2 regions of the Mesorhizobium sp. CNPSo 4670 genome follow, and region 2 is predicted to be linked to the other one. Evidence: riboswitches for the same ligand, from Rfam matches in the RefSeq annotation. Region 2 holds a riboswitch; the other holds the start of a gene.
The links. A riboswitch is a leader RNA that binds a small molecule or an ion and turns the genes downstream of it on or off. The one in region 2 is predicted to bind thiamine pyrophosphate.
Positions count from the first base shown of each region.

Region 1: another riboswitch for thiamine pyrophosphate. It lies ahead of thiC (phosphomethylpyrimidine synthase ThiC); the one in region 2 lies ahead of thiB (thiamine ABC transporter substrate binding subunit).

Region 1 is NZ_JBWJFQ010000029.1:943-8,316, reverse strand. It holds gene queC (7-cyano-7-deazaguanine synthase QueC) at 583-1,281, shown strand; gene queD (6-carboxytetrahydropterin synthase QueD) at 1,281-1,637, shown strand; gene queE (7-carboxy-7-deazaguanine synthase QueE) at 1,634-2,371, shown strand; TPP riboswitch at 2,646-2,762, shown strand; gene thiC (phosphomethylpyrimidine synthase ThiC) at 2,869-4,704, shown strand; gene thiO (glycine oxidase ThiO) at 4,701-5,702, shown strand; gene thiS (sulfur carrier protein ThiS) at 5,671-5,868, shown strand; gene AC0ZT5_RS31890 (thiazole synthase) at 5,872-6,645, shown strand; gene AC0ZT5_RS31885 (thiamine phosphate synthase) at 6,642-7,247, shown strand; gene AC0ZT5_RS31880 (hydroxymethylpyrimidine/phosphomethylpyrimidine kinase) at 7,238-7,374, shown strand, end outside.
Region 2 is NZ_JBWJFQ010000005.1:206,492-213,865, forward strand. It holds gene AC0ZT5_RS11855 (M48 family metalloprotease) at 1-719, opposite strand, end outside; gene thiQ (thiamine ABC transporter ATP-binding protein) at 981-1,763, opposite strand; gene thiP (thiamine/thiamine pyrophosphate ABC transporter permease) at 1,756-3,381, opposite strand; gene thiB (thiamine ABC transporter substrate binding subunit) at 3,639-4,637, opposite strand; TPP riboswitch at 4,681-4,795, opposite strand; gene AC0ZT5_RS11875 (thiamine diphosphokinase) at 4,884-5,528, shown strand; gene AC0ZT5_RS11880 (ABC-F family ATP-binding cassette domain-containing protein) at 5,530-7,350, shown strand.

The DNA of each region.
Region 1 (7,374 bases), on a different contig from region 2:
AAGTGGTGCGCGGCTTGTCGGGGAATGCACCGCTTGTCGCCGTCTCGACAATCGCGCTGCGCACCGCTTCGGGATCTCCTGCCAATGCACCAAGGTCGCTGCAGCAAGATCCTGTAGCGGTATCTGAACGTCCTTCTCAAAGGATCTCGACGGCACGCGGCTTTCTCCAATGCATTGCGGCACGCGTGTAGGAGTTCGGCCTATGGCGCGACGCCTGTGTCATTCGCTGGTTCCGAGGTTTTTCAGCCCGTCCGCAATCCGTTGCAGAGTGGCGATCAAGCGCTTGTAGTCCTCGATGATATCGGCAGAGAAGTGCGCGAGCTGAACGGCATCGCCCCATTCCGGGACCGCATGTTGGCTGATTTCTCTATCGTCTCTCCGCCTATACGCAGTGCCGGCCCCAGCCGCTAACGGTCGAAGATGCGCGGCAAATCGCGTGCAAGCCATGTTGGGGACCCTGACATCAAGGTACGTGCATCTCAATCGCGTCCAGCCCATTCACAAAACCAGCTTCGTGGAGTATTGGGAGCGCAGAGAAATCTCCGGTCGCAGCCTTACCCGGTCAAAACAAGGACTCAAACCATGAATGCCCTCGTCATCTGCTCCGGCGGATTGGACTCTGTTTCGCTCGCTCACAAGGTGGCGACCGAGCAGAAACTCATTGGCCTGCTTTCGTTCGATTACGGCCAGAGGCACAAAAAGGAACTCGGCTTTGCCTCTATCTGCGCCAAACGGCTGGGTGTTCCGCACCAGATCATCGATATCCGCGATGTCGGCCGGAGCCTCAGCGGCTCGGCACTGACTGATAATGTGGACGTGCCCGACGGGCACTATGCCGAAGACTCCATGAGGATCACGGTGGTGCCGAATAGGAACGCCATAATGCTGGCTATCGCCTTCGGGGTTGCCGACGCGCAGAAGGCTGATGCAGTGGCCACTGCAGTCCACGGCGGAGACCATTTCATCTATCCCGATTGCCGGCCCGCTTTTATCGACGCCTTTCAGACGATGCAGAACCATGCGCTCGCAGGCTACGCCGATATCGGCCTTTACGCACCCTATGTGAATATGTCGAAGGCTGACATTGTCAGCGAGGGGGCAAAGTATGCCACGCCGTTCGAGGCGACTTGGTCCTGCTACAAGGGCGGCGCACGTCACTGCGGTCGCTGCGGGACATGCGTCGAACGGCGCGAAGCATTCGATTTGGCCGGCATTGCCGACCCGACAGACTATGAGGACGCGGACTTCTGGCTCCACGCTGTCCAGACAAGGAGCGCGTGATGTTCCGCATTACCAAAGAGTTCCATTTCTCGGCCTCACATCAGCTCACCTCCTTGCCACCAGACCATCAGTGCGCGCGTCTACACGGCCACAACTACATAGTCGTGGTAGAGCTTTCAGGTGGCGAACTGGACGAACATGGCTTTGTCCGCGACTATCAAGACCTAACGGCGCTCAAGCACTACATCGATGGAACGTTCGACCATCGGCATCTTAACGAGGTGCTGGGGCATGACCGTGTCACAGCGGAATGTCTGGCCCGCCACTTCCACGACTGGTGCAAGGTTCGGCTACCCGAAACCTCCGCCGTGTGGGTGAGCGAGACACCGAAAACCTGGGCGGAATACCGGCCATGACCAGCGCCTTGCATCCTGGAATCCGCGTGAGCGAGATTTTTGGGCCGACCATTCAAGGCGAAGGCATGCTGATCGGCTTGCCGACAGTGTTCGTAAGAACGGGCGGGTGCGATTATCGCTGTTCCTGGTGCGACAGTCTGCATGCGGTGGACAGTCGCTTCCGCCATGATTGGGAGATGATGTCTCCCGACGCGGTCTGGCACAAGGTCATTGCGCTTTCCGGCGGTCAGCCCGTGATGGTGTCGCTGTCGGGCGGCAATCCGGCTATCCAGCCGCTTGGCCCGCTGATCGACCGCGGGCATGGCGAGGGCTACCGTTTTGCATTGGAAACCCAAGGCTCGGTGCCGAAGCAATGGTTCGCTGATCTCGACGTGCTGGTGCTGAGCCCCAAGCCGCCCTCAAGTGAAATGACGACAGACTGGGCCGCGTTCGACGCCTGCATCGAGGCGGCGCAGGCCAAGCCGCAGATGGCGCTCAAGCTCGTCGTCTTCGATGACGATGACTATGCCTACGCGAAGGACGCCGCGGCGCGCTACCCGCAATTGCTCGTCTATCTACAGCCCGGCAATCACACGCCGCCGCGTCCCGGTCACGAAGACGCGCTCATCGACATGGCTGGTGTGATGAAACGCATGGAATGGCTGGTCGAAAAGGTGACCCGCGACAGGTGGTTCGAGGCGCGTGTACTGCCGCAGCTTCATGTTCTGCTTTGGGGAAACAAACGGGGCGTCTAGTCCACGCGGGAGGATTGCCGATGGCGAGCAAGACAGACATCTAAAGCAATCTCATCCCTGGGCGATAGCAACGTCGGTTCGGCAAGCCGAAAATGCCGTGCTGGAAAGGTTTCGAATCCGCGTGATGGCTCGCCTATCCTGGGCGCTTCGCCGCTCCGCTAGGCGTACCTTGCTCGCGATACTTGCGCGAACTCAGCGGCCGGTTCTGATTAGCCGCCGGTCGTCACGCCGGCCGAAGGCACTTGACAAAGCAGCGCCGGCCCTTTCAATTCGGCGCATTCACCAGGGGAGTCCCGGCAAGGGGCTGAGATACTGCTGGCTTTCGCGGCGCAGTGACCCGTTGAACCTGATCCAGTTCATACTGGCGTAGGGACGGTGCAAGCGCATTGCGGGAGTTTACGCCCGAAGACCTGTTTCCAAGCAGGTATATCAAAGCGTCTTTTCATCCTTCCGGCACAGAACTGGGTCTCCAATGCAATGAGCAAAGGAGCCTCACGATGAATGCCCAAACCCCAGCCGTCTCAACGGGACCGCTGCCTGCCTCACGGAAAATCCACAAGTCCGGCGGCCTCCATCCGCAGATCAAGGTGCCGATGCGCGAAATCTCCGTCCACCCGACGGCAGGCGAACCGCCCGTGACGGTCTACGATCCGTCCGGTCCCTATACCGACCCGACGGTCGAAACCAGCATCGAAAAGGGCCTCGCCCGGCTTCGCCATGAATGGATTACGGCGCGTGGCGATGTCGAAGCCTATGACGGCCGTCATGTCCGGCCGGAAGACAACGGATTTGCGGCGGGCGAGCGCCTGACGCCGGAATTTCCGGTCCGCAACCGGCCGCTCCGGGCCAAATCGGGCAAGGCGGTGACACAGCTCGCCTATGCGCGCGCCGGCATCATCACGCCCGAAATGGAGTTCGTCGCCATTCGCGAGAACCTTGGACGCGAGATTGCCCGCGGCAAGCCGCCACGCGACGGTGAGAGCTTCGGCGCCGCTATTCCCGATTTTGTCACGCCGGAATTCGTGCGTGACGAGGTGGCGCGCGGCCGCGCGATCATTCCCGCCAACATCAATCATCCCGAGAGCGAACCGATGATTATCGGTCGCAATTTCCTGGTCAAGATCAACGCCAACATCGGTAACTCGGCCGTCACCTCCTCGATGGCCGAAGAGGTCGAAAAGATGGTCTGGGCGATCCGCTGGGGCGCCGATACGGTGATGGACCTGTCGACCGGCCGCAACATCCACAACATCCGCGACTGGATCGTGCGCAACTCGCCGGTGCCGATCGGCACGGTGCCGCTCTATCAGGCGCTCGAAAAGGTCAACGGCATTGCCGAGGACCTGACCTGGGAGGTCTACCGCGACACGCTGATCGAACAGGCCGAACAGGGCGTCGACTATTTTACCATCCACGCCGGCGTGCGGCTGCACTACATCCCGCTGACCGTTGACCGGGTCACGGGCATCGTCTCGCGCGGCGGCTCGATCATGGCCAAATGGTGCCTGCACCATCACCGGGAAAGCTTCCTCTACGAGCATTTCGCGGAAATCTGCGACATCTGCCGCGCCTATGATGTGTCCTTTTCGCTCGGCGACGGCCTTCGTCCGGGCTCGATCGCCGATGCCAACGACGCGGCGCAATTCGCCGAGCTGGAGACGCTCGGCGAGCTGACGAAAATCGCCTGGGCCAAGGACTGCCAGGTGATGATCGAGGGGCCTGGCCACGTGCCGATGCACAAGATCAAGGAGAACATGGACAAGCAGCTCGCCGTCTGCGGCGAAGCACCGTTCTATACGCTGGGGCCGCTGACGACCGACATTGCGCCGGGCTATGACCACATCACCTCCGGCATCGGCGCGGCGATGATCGGGTGGTTCGGCACCGCCATGCTCTGCTACGTCACGCCGAAGGAACATCTCGGCCTTCCCGATCGCAACGATGTCAAGACCGGCGTGATCACCTACAAGATCGCCGCCCATGCAGCCGACCTGGCGAAGGGTCACCCGGCGGCGAAAGTCAGGGATGATGCCCTTTCCCGCGCACGCTTCGAGTTCCGCTGGGAGGACCAGTTCAACCTGTCGCTCGATCCCGAAACCGCGCGTTCCTTCCACGACCAGACCTTGCCCAAGGAGGCGCACAAGGTGGCGCATTTCTGCTCGATGTGCGGACCGAAATTCTGCTCCATGCGTATCTCCCACGACATCCGCGCCGAGGCGCAGAAGGAAGGCATGGCGGCGATGGCGGCGAAATATCGCGAAGGCGGCGATCTCTATGTGCCGGCGGACGAGACCGGTGCACCACTTATGCCAAGGGTGCAGACGTCATCATGAGGGTGCTGGTCAAAGGGGCCGGCGTCGCCGGCCTCACCGCCGCTTTCGAACTCGCCACACGCGGCGCGTCGGTTACAGTTGCCGAGACAAGACATGCCCTCGGCGGCAATGCGTCGTGGTTCGCCGGCGGCATGCTGGCGCCATGGTGCGAGCGTGAAAGCGCCGAGCAGCCGGTGCTGGATCTCGGATGCAATGCCGCAGACTGGTGGGAGGCGGCAACGCCCGGCCAAGTGACGCGGGCCGGAACGCTGGTCGTGGCCGCGCCGCGCGATGCGGGCGAGCTCGACCGGTTCGCCAGCCGCACCTCGGGTCATCGGCGTGTCGATGAAGATGAAATCGCGTTGTTCGAGCCCGACCTCGCCGGCCGCTTCCGCCGCGGATTGCATTTCCCAGACGAGGCGCATCTCGACCCGCGCCAGGCGATGGCGGCACTTCATGACAGACTGGCGGCGATGGGCGTCGAATTCCGCTTTGGGGCCGATGCCCGGCAGATTACCGGTTTCGATCGCCGGATCGACTGCACGGGAATGGCAGCGGTCGATGATCGGCTGCGCGGCGTTCGCGGCGAGATGTTGATCCTGCGCACGCCTGATATCTCGCTGTCGCGCCCAGTCCGGCTGCTTCATCCGCGGTTTCCGATCTACATAGTGCCGCGCAACGACCACCGTTTCATGGTTGGCGCGACGATGATCGAGAGCCAGTCCACTGGACCGGTCACGGCGCGTTCGTTGATGGAGCTTCTAGGTGCTGCCTATGCCCTCCATCCGGCCTTCGGCGAGGCTGGCATCATCGAGACCGGCGCCGGTGTTCGTCCAGCCTTTCCCGACAACCTGCCGCGTGTCGAAACGAACGGTGAGATCATCGCGATCAACGGGCTCTATCGTCACGGTTTTCTCCTCGCCCCAGCAATGGCGCGCCAGGCTGCCGACCTTGTCTTCAATCAGGACAGAACCAAGGAACTCGTTCATGAAACTGATGGTCAACGGCGAGGCGCTTGAAATTGCCGCGACAACGCTGGCGGCGCTGCTTGCCGCGCTCGACTATGAGGGCGATTGGCTGGCAACGGCCGTCAACAGCGACCTGGTGCACAAGGCCAACCGGGCGGAATTCCGGTTGAACGACGGCGACCGGATCGAAATCCTCTCGCCCATGCAGGGAGGCTAGACCATGTTCGAGCTTTGTGGAGCTAAGCTTGCCTCCCGCCTGCTTCTCGGCACCGCTCAATATCCTTCGCCGGCCATGCTTGCCGATGCCGTCAAGGCGTCGGGCACCTCGGTGGTCACCGTCTCGTTGCGGCGTGAGATGGCAGGCGGGAGGGCTGGCGAACAATTCTGGTCGTTGATCCGCTCGCTGGGCGTAAAAGTCCTGCCCAATACCGCTGGCTGCCACTCCGTCAAGGAGGCGGTCACCACCGCGAAAATGGCGCGCGAGGTCTTCGGCACGAACTGGATCAAGCTCGAAGTGATCGGCAACCATGACACGCTGCAGCCAGACGTGTTCGGCTTGGTCGAAGCCGCCCGCAACCTGTGCGAGGACGGTTTTGCGGTATTCCCCTACACCACCGACGATCTTGTTGTGGCCGAGCGGCTGCTGGAAGCGGGCTGCAAGGTCTTGATGCCGTGGTGCGCGCCAATCGGTTCCGCCCTCGGGCCGGTCAACATTACGGCGCTGCGCTCGATGCGCGGACATTTCCCAGGCGTCCCGCTGATTGTGGATGCGGGCCTCGGGCGGCCATCGCACGCGGCGACCGTCATGGAGCTCGGCTTTGACGCCGTGCTGCTGAACACGGCGGTCGCCAAGGCGGCCGATCCGGTCGGCATGGCGCGTGCGTTCGGCAAGGCGGTCGATGCCGGCCGTGAAGCTTTCAGCTCGGGAGTGCTCGAACCGCGCGAGGTCGCCGTGCCGTCGACGCCGACGATCGGCAGGGCGGCTTTCTCATGAAGCTCGATCCCTTCTACCTGATCGTCGACAGCACCGCCTGGATTGGGCGGTTGGCGCCGCTCGGCGTCAGGCTGGTGCAACTGCGCATCAAGACCATGGACGAGGCCGGGTTGCGCACCGAAATCCGGAAGGCGAAGGCCCTGTGCGCCGAGCAACAATGCCACCTCATCGTCAACGACCATTGGCGCCTGGCAATCGAGGAAGGCTGCGACTTCGTTCATCTCGGTCAGGAGGATTTGCAGACCGCCGACCTCGCGCGGATACGGGCGGCCGGCGTGAGGCTCGGGCTCAGCACGCATGATCATGCCGAACTGGAGACGGCCATGGCGGCCAAACCCGACTACATCGCGCTCGGACCGGTCTATCCCACCATCCTGAAGAAGATGAAGTGGGCGCCGCAAGGACTTGAGCGGATCGGCGAGTGGAGGTGCCGGGTCACGCCGATCCCGTTGGTCGCTATTGGCGGCCTCAATCCTGACCGGCTCGACGGTGTCTTCGAGGCTGGCGCGGACAGCGCGGCGGTGGTCACCGACATCACGCTGAACGACGCCCCCGAAGCGCGCACGCGAGAATGGCTCAAAAAGACAGATCAATGGCGCTGAAGCGAGACTCGTATGTGCTTGTCGTCGGTGGGTCGGACTCCAGCGGGGGTGCCGGAATAGCACGCGATATCGAGACGATTTCTTCCCTTGGCGTGCGCGCCTGCCTGGCTATCACGGCGCTGACGGT
Region 2 (7,374 bases):
AGGCTGGCGTCGGTGGCGCCGCTGATCGAGCGGAAGTCGGTATAGGCCGACATCGACTGCAGGAAGCGGCCGGCGGCGAAAGGATCGTAGCCGGCTTCGCCGATCGACTTGATGCCGATGGCGTCCGCCTCCAGCTCCTGGTTGCGCGAGAATTGCGCCAGCCTCAGCTTGCCGCGGATCAGCGCCGCCTTGGCGGTCGGGCTGTCGCCGAGCACATCGGAGACCACCTTGGTCGCCAGGCCTTCCTCAGCTTCCAGCTGCTGGCGCTGCAAGCCATGGTTGGCGGTGACGTGGCCCATCTCATGCGCGATGACCGCGGCCAGCTCGGCCGAATCATTGGCCAGCGCCAGCAGACCGCGCGTGATGTAGAGATAACCGCCCGGCAGCGCGAAGGCGTTGACGTTGGGCGAATTAAGAATGGTGATGCGATAGGTTTGCGTCGGATTGGCCGACACGACAGTCAGATTGCCGACCACCTTGGCGACCATGCGCTCGAGCTTGGGATCGGAATATTCGCCGCCATAGGTCGCCAGGATGCGCGGATGCTGCGCCTTGGCCAGTTCGGCGAGCTTGCTGTTGGCGGCGACATTGTCGACGGTGATCGGCCTGTCGGAAGGCTGGAAGCCGGATTCCTGAACTTCGGGAGGCGTGAACATCTGGCAGCTCGCCAGCACCACGGCAAAGCCGGCCAGCGCGAGAAAGCGCGCCAGCGGATTCATTCGTAGTTTGTCAACGCCGATCGCCAGAACGGCTTCCTTTCGGGTCCCGGCGCATGACCACGAAAATCGGGGGCGATCTTCGGAAAATGTCATGCGCTATCTCAAACTGCTGCAGCATCCGTCGCGCGTCCCCTCGAGGGGCGAGCGGCGGATGCTGCAGGCAAATCACGGCCTATGCCGGACCAGTAGGGCGGACCTAGCCACACTCCTCCAGTCATGGCAAGCAAGCGCCGCATCGCCTGGAGCCGGTTTGACCGTAAATTATGTCCGCTTCCGGGCAACATCTCGTGATACGGCATCGCCGTCACCCGCGCCGATATAGCGCCGGAACACTTCCGGACCAGCCCCGGTGAAGAAATCGTCCGCCTTTCCGGTTGCCGCGACAACGCCATTGTCCAGAAACACCACGTGCTCGCTGATTCGGCGGGCATCCTCCGGCTGGTGGGTGACGAACAGCACCGTCATGCCTCGTTCTGCGTGCAGCGTGGCGACCAGATCCAGCATGTCGTCGCGCAGCGCCGGTCCGAGCGAGGCGAAGGGTTCGTCGAGCAGGAGCACCGGCCGGTCGCGGACCAGGACCCGGGCCAGGGCGACGCGCTGGCGCTCACCGCCGGAGAGTTCGCGCGGCAGGCGCTTTTCCTTGCGGGCAAGGCCGGTGCGTTCGAGCGCCTCGGCGATCGCGGCGCGGTCCGTTCCGTTGAGCCGCAAGGATGGCGAGCGGCCGAGCCCGACATTCTGTTCGACTGAGAGATGGGCGAAGAGATTGTTTTCCTGGAACACCATCGACACCGGCCGCGCTGACGGTGGCTCGGCGCTGACATCGGCCCCGCCGATCAGCACGCGGCCCGACTGCGGCGTCTCGAAGCCTGCCACAAGGTTGAGCAGTGTCGACTTGCCAGAACCGCTCGGCCCCATGATGGCGGTGATTTTCGCCGCGGCGAAATCGACATCAAAAGCGAGCGGCGCCTCGCCATAGCTGAACGACACCTGGTCCAGCCGCACCGGGGCGCCCTTTTCAGGCCTGCTGGCCACCCCGTCAGGCATCCCGGTTCTTCTCCGTTCCCAGCCAGTGCGCCGCCATGATCAACGCGAGGCAGACGAGGCCGAGCAGCAGCGCCAGGCCGGCGGCGTCCTGCGTGCGGTAGCTGCCCATGCGCGCCAACAATAGGTAGGGCAAGGTCTGCACCGAATCACTGCCAAACAGCGCGATGACGCCGAGATCGCCGAGCGACAGCGCCATGGCGAAAGCAAAGGCGGTGGCGAGCGGCCGCCGCAGCGACGGCCAGTCGACCAGCATCAACCGGTTCCAGCCCGTGATGCCGAGCTGCTCACAGAGCCGTTCGTGACGCTCGCTCGCCGCATCATAGGCGGGACGGACAGCGCGCAGCGCGAAGGGCATCGCCATCACCGCGTTGACGGTGACGACCATGACCGGGGCGATGGCAAAGACATCGCCGACATGGCGCAGCAACAGGAACCAGCCGGCGCCGACGACGATCGGCGGCACGACGAGGACAAAACCGGCGCCGGTATCGGCGACGTGTTCGAGCATCGTCTTCGCGCCGGAGCGGCGGTTCAGCGCCAGCGCCCGGCGTGCCATGGTCAGCGCCAGCGACAGCGCCACGGAAAGCAGTGCCGACAGGAAGGCGAGCACCGCGCTGGTCAGCGTCGCCTGCCGCACGACGACCTCGCCGGCAAGCCGGCCGAGATTGGCGCTAAGCCCGGCCATCACCGTGGCCGCCATCGGTCCGACGACGAACAGCAGCGCCAGCACGATGAGCACGACGTTCAGCAAGGTCTCGGTCCCATTGACGGAGAGGTAGCGGCGCGGCGCCACCGGCAGGTTGGTGTCGCCGACCACATTGGCGCCAAGCCGCGTCAGCGCCAGCACGACGACAAACGTCAAGGCAATCTGCAGCAAGGTCAGCGTGACCGCCCGCGCGGGATCGAAATCGAACCGCAGCGCCTGGTAGATGCCGACCTCCAGCGTCGTCGCGGCCGGCCCGCCGCCGAGCGTCAGCACGATCGTGAACGAGGTGATGCAGAGCATGAAGACAAGCCCGGCGACGCCAGGCAGGGCCGCGCGGAGCGTCGGCCATTCGATCAGCCGGAACGCCGGCCGTGCGCCCATGCCGAGCTGGCTGGCCAACCGCCACTGATCGGCGGGAATGGTCTGCAATGCCTCAAGGAACAGCCGCACGCTGAGCGGCAGGTTGAAGAAGACATGCGCGACGAGAATGCCGGACAGGCCATAGATGCCCGGCCAGTTCCCGCCGCCGATCATCGCGAACACGCCGGCAAAATAGCCGGCGCGGCCATAGAGAGCCAGAATGCCGAGTGCCGCGACGATGGCCGGCAGCGCCAATGGTACGGCAAACAGCTGCAGGATGAAGGCGCGGCCAGGGAAGCGTGGATGCCGCGACAGCGCGCGCGCCACCAACAGCGCCGGCCCGACCGAAAGCAGCGTCGAGAGCGCCGCTTGCCACAGGGTAAAGCGAACGACGCGCAGCAGGTAGGGATCGAAGGCCGCCCAGGCGCCGGAGAATTCGTGAGCGCCTTCGAAAAGCAGTCCGGCAAACGCGCCGCCGATCAGCAGCGCGATGGCGGCGAGCGCAATGATGCCGGCGGTGATGCGGGGGTCAGTTGGATGGCGCGTGGGCATGTCGCGCTACCCAACGCTGTCATGGGTGTCAATTGATTGAAATGCTTGGCTAAGGTCTAGTTCCCGCCCACCCCCCTCTGTCCTACCGGACATCTCCCCCGCAAGGGGGGAGATTGCTCGTTTCGCCACCCAGGCCAATTTCCAAAATGGCAGGAATGAGCGAGGCGACAGAGCTGCCGATCTCCCTCCTTGCGGGGGAGATGGCCGGCAGGCCAGAGGGGGGTGACTTGGCACAAACATATGGCGAAGCTTGAATCCTACTTGCTCATCGCCGCCAGCCATTCATCGACCCAGGCCTTGCGGTTGGCGGCGACCTCTTCGGGGCTGAACAGCAAGGTCTTGGTCGGCTTGACCAATTTGTCGAAGGCCGGGTTGAGCGGCTTGTCGGTCTTGCCGGCCGGGAACATCCAGTTGGTCTCGGGGATGGCATCCTGGAATTTCGGCCCGGTCATGAAGGCCAGGAACTTTTCCGCAAGCGGGTTTTTCGCCCCGGTCGTGGTGATGCCGGCAACCTCGATCTGCAGATATTCGCCCTCTTCGAACGACGCTGCCTGGTAGCGCTCGGTGTTCTCGGCGACCATGTGATAAGCCGGCGACGTGGTGTAGGACAGCACCATCGGCGCCTCGCCCTTGGTAAACAGGCCATAGGCCTCGCTCCAGCCGGGCGTGACGGTCAGAACTTTCGATTTGAGCTTGGCCCAGGCCTCCGGCGCCTTGTCGCCATAGACCGACTTCACCCACAACAGCAGGCCAAGGCCCGGTGTCGAGGTGCGCGGATCCTGGATGACGATCTTGTCGTCGGCGCTGCCTTCGACCAGGTCCTTCAGGCTCTTCGGCGGGGTCTTTAGCTTTTCAGTGTCGTAGACAACGGCGAAATAGCCATAGTCGAAAGGTACGAAAGTATCGTCGCTCCAGCCGCCCGGCACATTGACGTCGGACACAGCGCCATGCGGCGCAAACAGGCCGGTAGCCTTGGCATCGGCGGTGAGATTGGTGTCGAGCCCCAGCACGATGTCGGCCTTGGTCGACGCCCCTTCCAGCCTGACGCGGTTGAGCAGCGCGACACCATCGGCGACGGAGACGAAGTCGACATCGCAGCCGCATTCGGCCTCGAATTCCTTCTTCACCACGGGACCCGGACCCCAGTCGGCGGTGAAACTCTCATAGGTGTAGACGGTGAGCTTGTCCTTGGCCAAGGCAGGTCCGGACAGGGCCACGACCATGGCTGAGGCAAGGGAGTAGAAAAGCGTGCGCATCGGCGCCTCCTTCGTTCGAATTGAAAGGAATTGAGGCGCCGGACTGTCCGAAACGTCTAATCCCTCCGCCGGTACAAACCGGATCAGGTTCAGCGGGTTGGCGAGATTGCCTCTCAGCCGGTCCGCGAAGATCGCGTCCGGCACCCCGTTAGAGCGTTTCGAGACATAGGCCGGGCCGATCCCTCACGCAAGTGGCAGTTTGCCGGCCTTCCGTTTCCCGTGCCGGGCTGGTAAGGGCCACACGATATGAGCACATTCACCATCCTGCTTGGCGGCGATCTCATCCGCACGCCACGGCTCGACCATCAGGTCGAAGGCTCCCGCGTCATCGCCGCCGACGCCGGCATCGGCCATGCGCGGCTGCTGGGCCTTGTCCCGGAACTGTGGGTGGGTGATTTCGATTCCGTGCCGGCCAACCTGCCGGACGACCTCGCCGCCGTGCCCCGCCGGACCTTTCCGGCGGAGAAGGACCAGACCGATGGCGAGCTGGCGGTCGCCGCCGCACTGGAGCGCGGCGCGACCCGCCTGGTGCTCGCCGGCGCTTTCGGCGGCAAGCGCGCCGACCACGCCTTCCTGCATCTGGCGCTTGCCCTGCGGCTGGCCGAAGCCGGAACAGAGATACTTTTGACCAGTGGCGCGCAGGAAGGCGTCCCGCTGCTGCACGCCAAAGCCGGCTTCGACTATGCCGACGGCACGTTGTTTTCAGTGCTCGGCTTTTCCGATCTTTCCGGCCTGACCGTCACCGGCGCCAAATGGCCGCTCGACCGCGTCAGGGTCGCGTTCGGCTCGTCATTGACCATCTCCAACGAGGTCAAGGGCCGCCTCGAAATCACACTTGGCCAGGGCCGCGCGCTGTTGCTCGCCCACCCTTATCCACTGCCTGAAAGCTGAAATGGCCCCGCCTCTTCTCAATCTCGACGGGATAAAACTGACCTTCGGTGGCACGCCGCTGCTCGACGGCGCCGCCTTGACCGCTTCTGCCGGCGACAAGATCGCGCTGGTCGGACGCAACGGGTCGGGCAAGTCGACGCTGCTGAAGATCGCCGCCGGCCTGATCGAGCCGCAGGATGGCGAAGTGTTCCGTCAGCCCTCGGCAACCGTCCGCTATTTACCGCAAATGCCCGACATGGAGGGTTTTGCGACCGTACGCGCCTATGTCGAGGCAGGACTCGGACCCGCCGACGATCCGTACCGCGCCAGCTATTTGATGGAGCATCTCGGCCTGTCGGGCGAGGAGCGGCCGAACGATCTTTCCGGCGGCGAGGCGCGACGCGCCGCCCTTGCCCGCGTCATGGCGCCGGAGCCCGATATACTGCTGCTTGATGAGCCGACCAACCATCTCGATCTCTCGGTGATCGAATGGCTGGAGGAGGAGCTCGTGCGCACCTCCTCGGCGCTTGTCGTCATCTCGCACGACCGCCGTTTCCTTGAGCGCGTATCGCGCGCCACCGTCTGGCTCGATCGCGGCCAGACCCGCAGGCTGGACAAGGGCTTTGGTCATTTCGAGGAATGGCGCGACCTTGTGCTGGAAGAGGAAGAGCGCGAGCAGCACAAGCTCGGCCGCCAGATCGTGCGCGAGGAGCACTGGCTGCGCTATGGCGTGACGGCACGGCGCAAGCGCAACATGCGCCGGCTTGGCGAACTGCAGACCATGCGCCAGCGCTTCCGCGGCCATCGCGGCGCCGAGGGTTCGGCAACCATGGTGGCCAGCGATGCGGCCGAATCCGGCAAGCTGGTGATCGAGGCGAAGAACATCGAGAAGAGCTTTGGCAACCTCACCGTGGTCAAGGGGTTCTCGACCCGCATCCAGCGCGGCGATCGCGTCGGCCTTGTCGGGCCGAACGGCGCCGGCAAGACGACGCTGCTGAAGATGCTGACCGGTGAGATGAAGCCCGACGCCGGTTCGGTGCGCCTCGGCACCAATCTGGAGATCGCCACGCTCGACCAGAAGCGCGAAGCGGTCGATCCGCAAGAGACGCTGGCGCAATATCTCACTGACGGACGCGGCGAGAACCTCGTCATCAATGGCGAGCAGCGCCATGTCGTCTCCTACATGAAGGATTTTTTGTTCAAGGCTGAGCAGGCACGCACGCCGGTGCGCGAGCTTTCCGGCGGCGAACGGGCGCGGCTCCTGCTGGCGCGCGTGCTGGCGCGGCCGGCAAACCTGCTGGTGCTCGATGAGCCGACCAACGATCTCGACATGGAAACGCTGGAGCTGCTGCAGGAATTGGTCGCCGGCTTTGCCGGCACCGTCATCCTGGTCAGCCACGACCGCGACTTCCTCGACCGTACCGTGACCAGCATCATCGCGCCTGACGGCGGCGGGCGCTGGATCGAATATGCCGGCGGCTATTCGGACATGCTGGCACAGCGCGGCGGCACCAGGCTAGACGATCGCAAGGCGCGGACGAAAACCGAAGCCGGCGAAGCCCTGGTCGCGACCAAGAATGAAGCCGCCGCGCCAAAGGGGCCGGCGAAGAAACTGTCGTTCAAACAGAAATTCGCGCTGGAATCCCTGCCCAAGAAAATCGAGGCTGTGATGGCGTCGATCTCGAGGCTTGAGAACAACATTGCCGATCCGGCCTATTACGAGCGCGATCCGGCCTCGTTCCAGAAGACCATTGCCGCCCTCGACCAGGAGCGCGCAACGCTGGCAACGTTGGAGGAAGAGTGGCTGGAACTGGAGATGCTGCGCGAGGAGATGGAAGGGTAAAGGTGTTTGCAGGCTTTATGCATC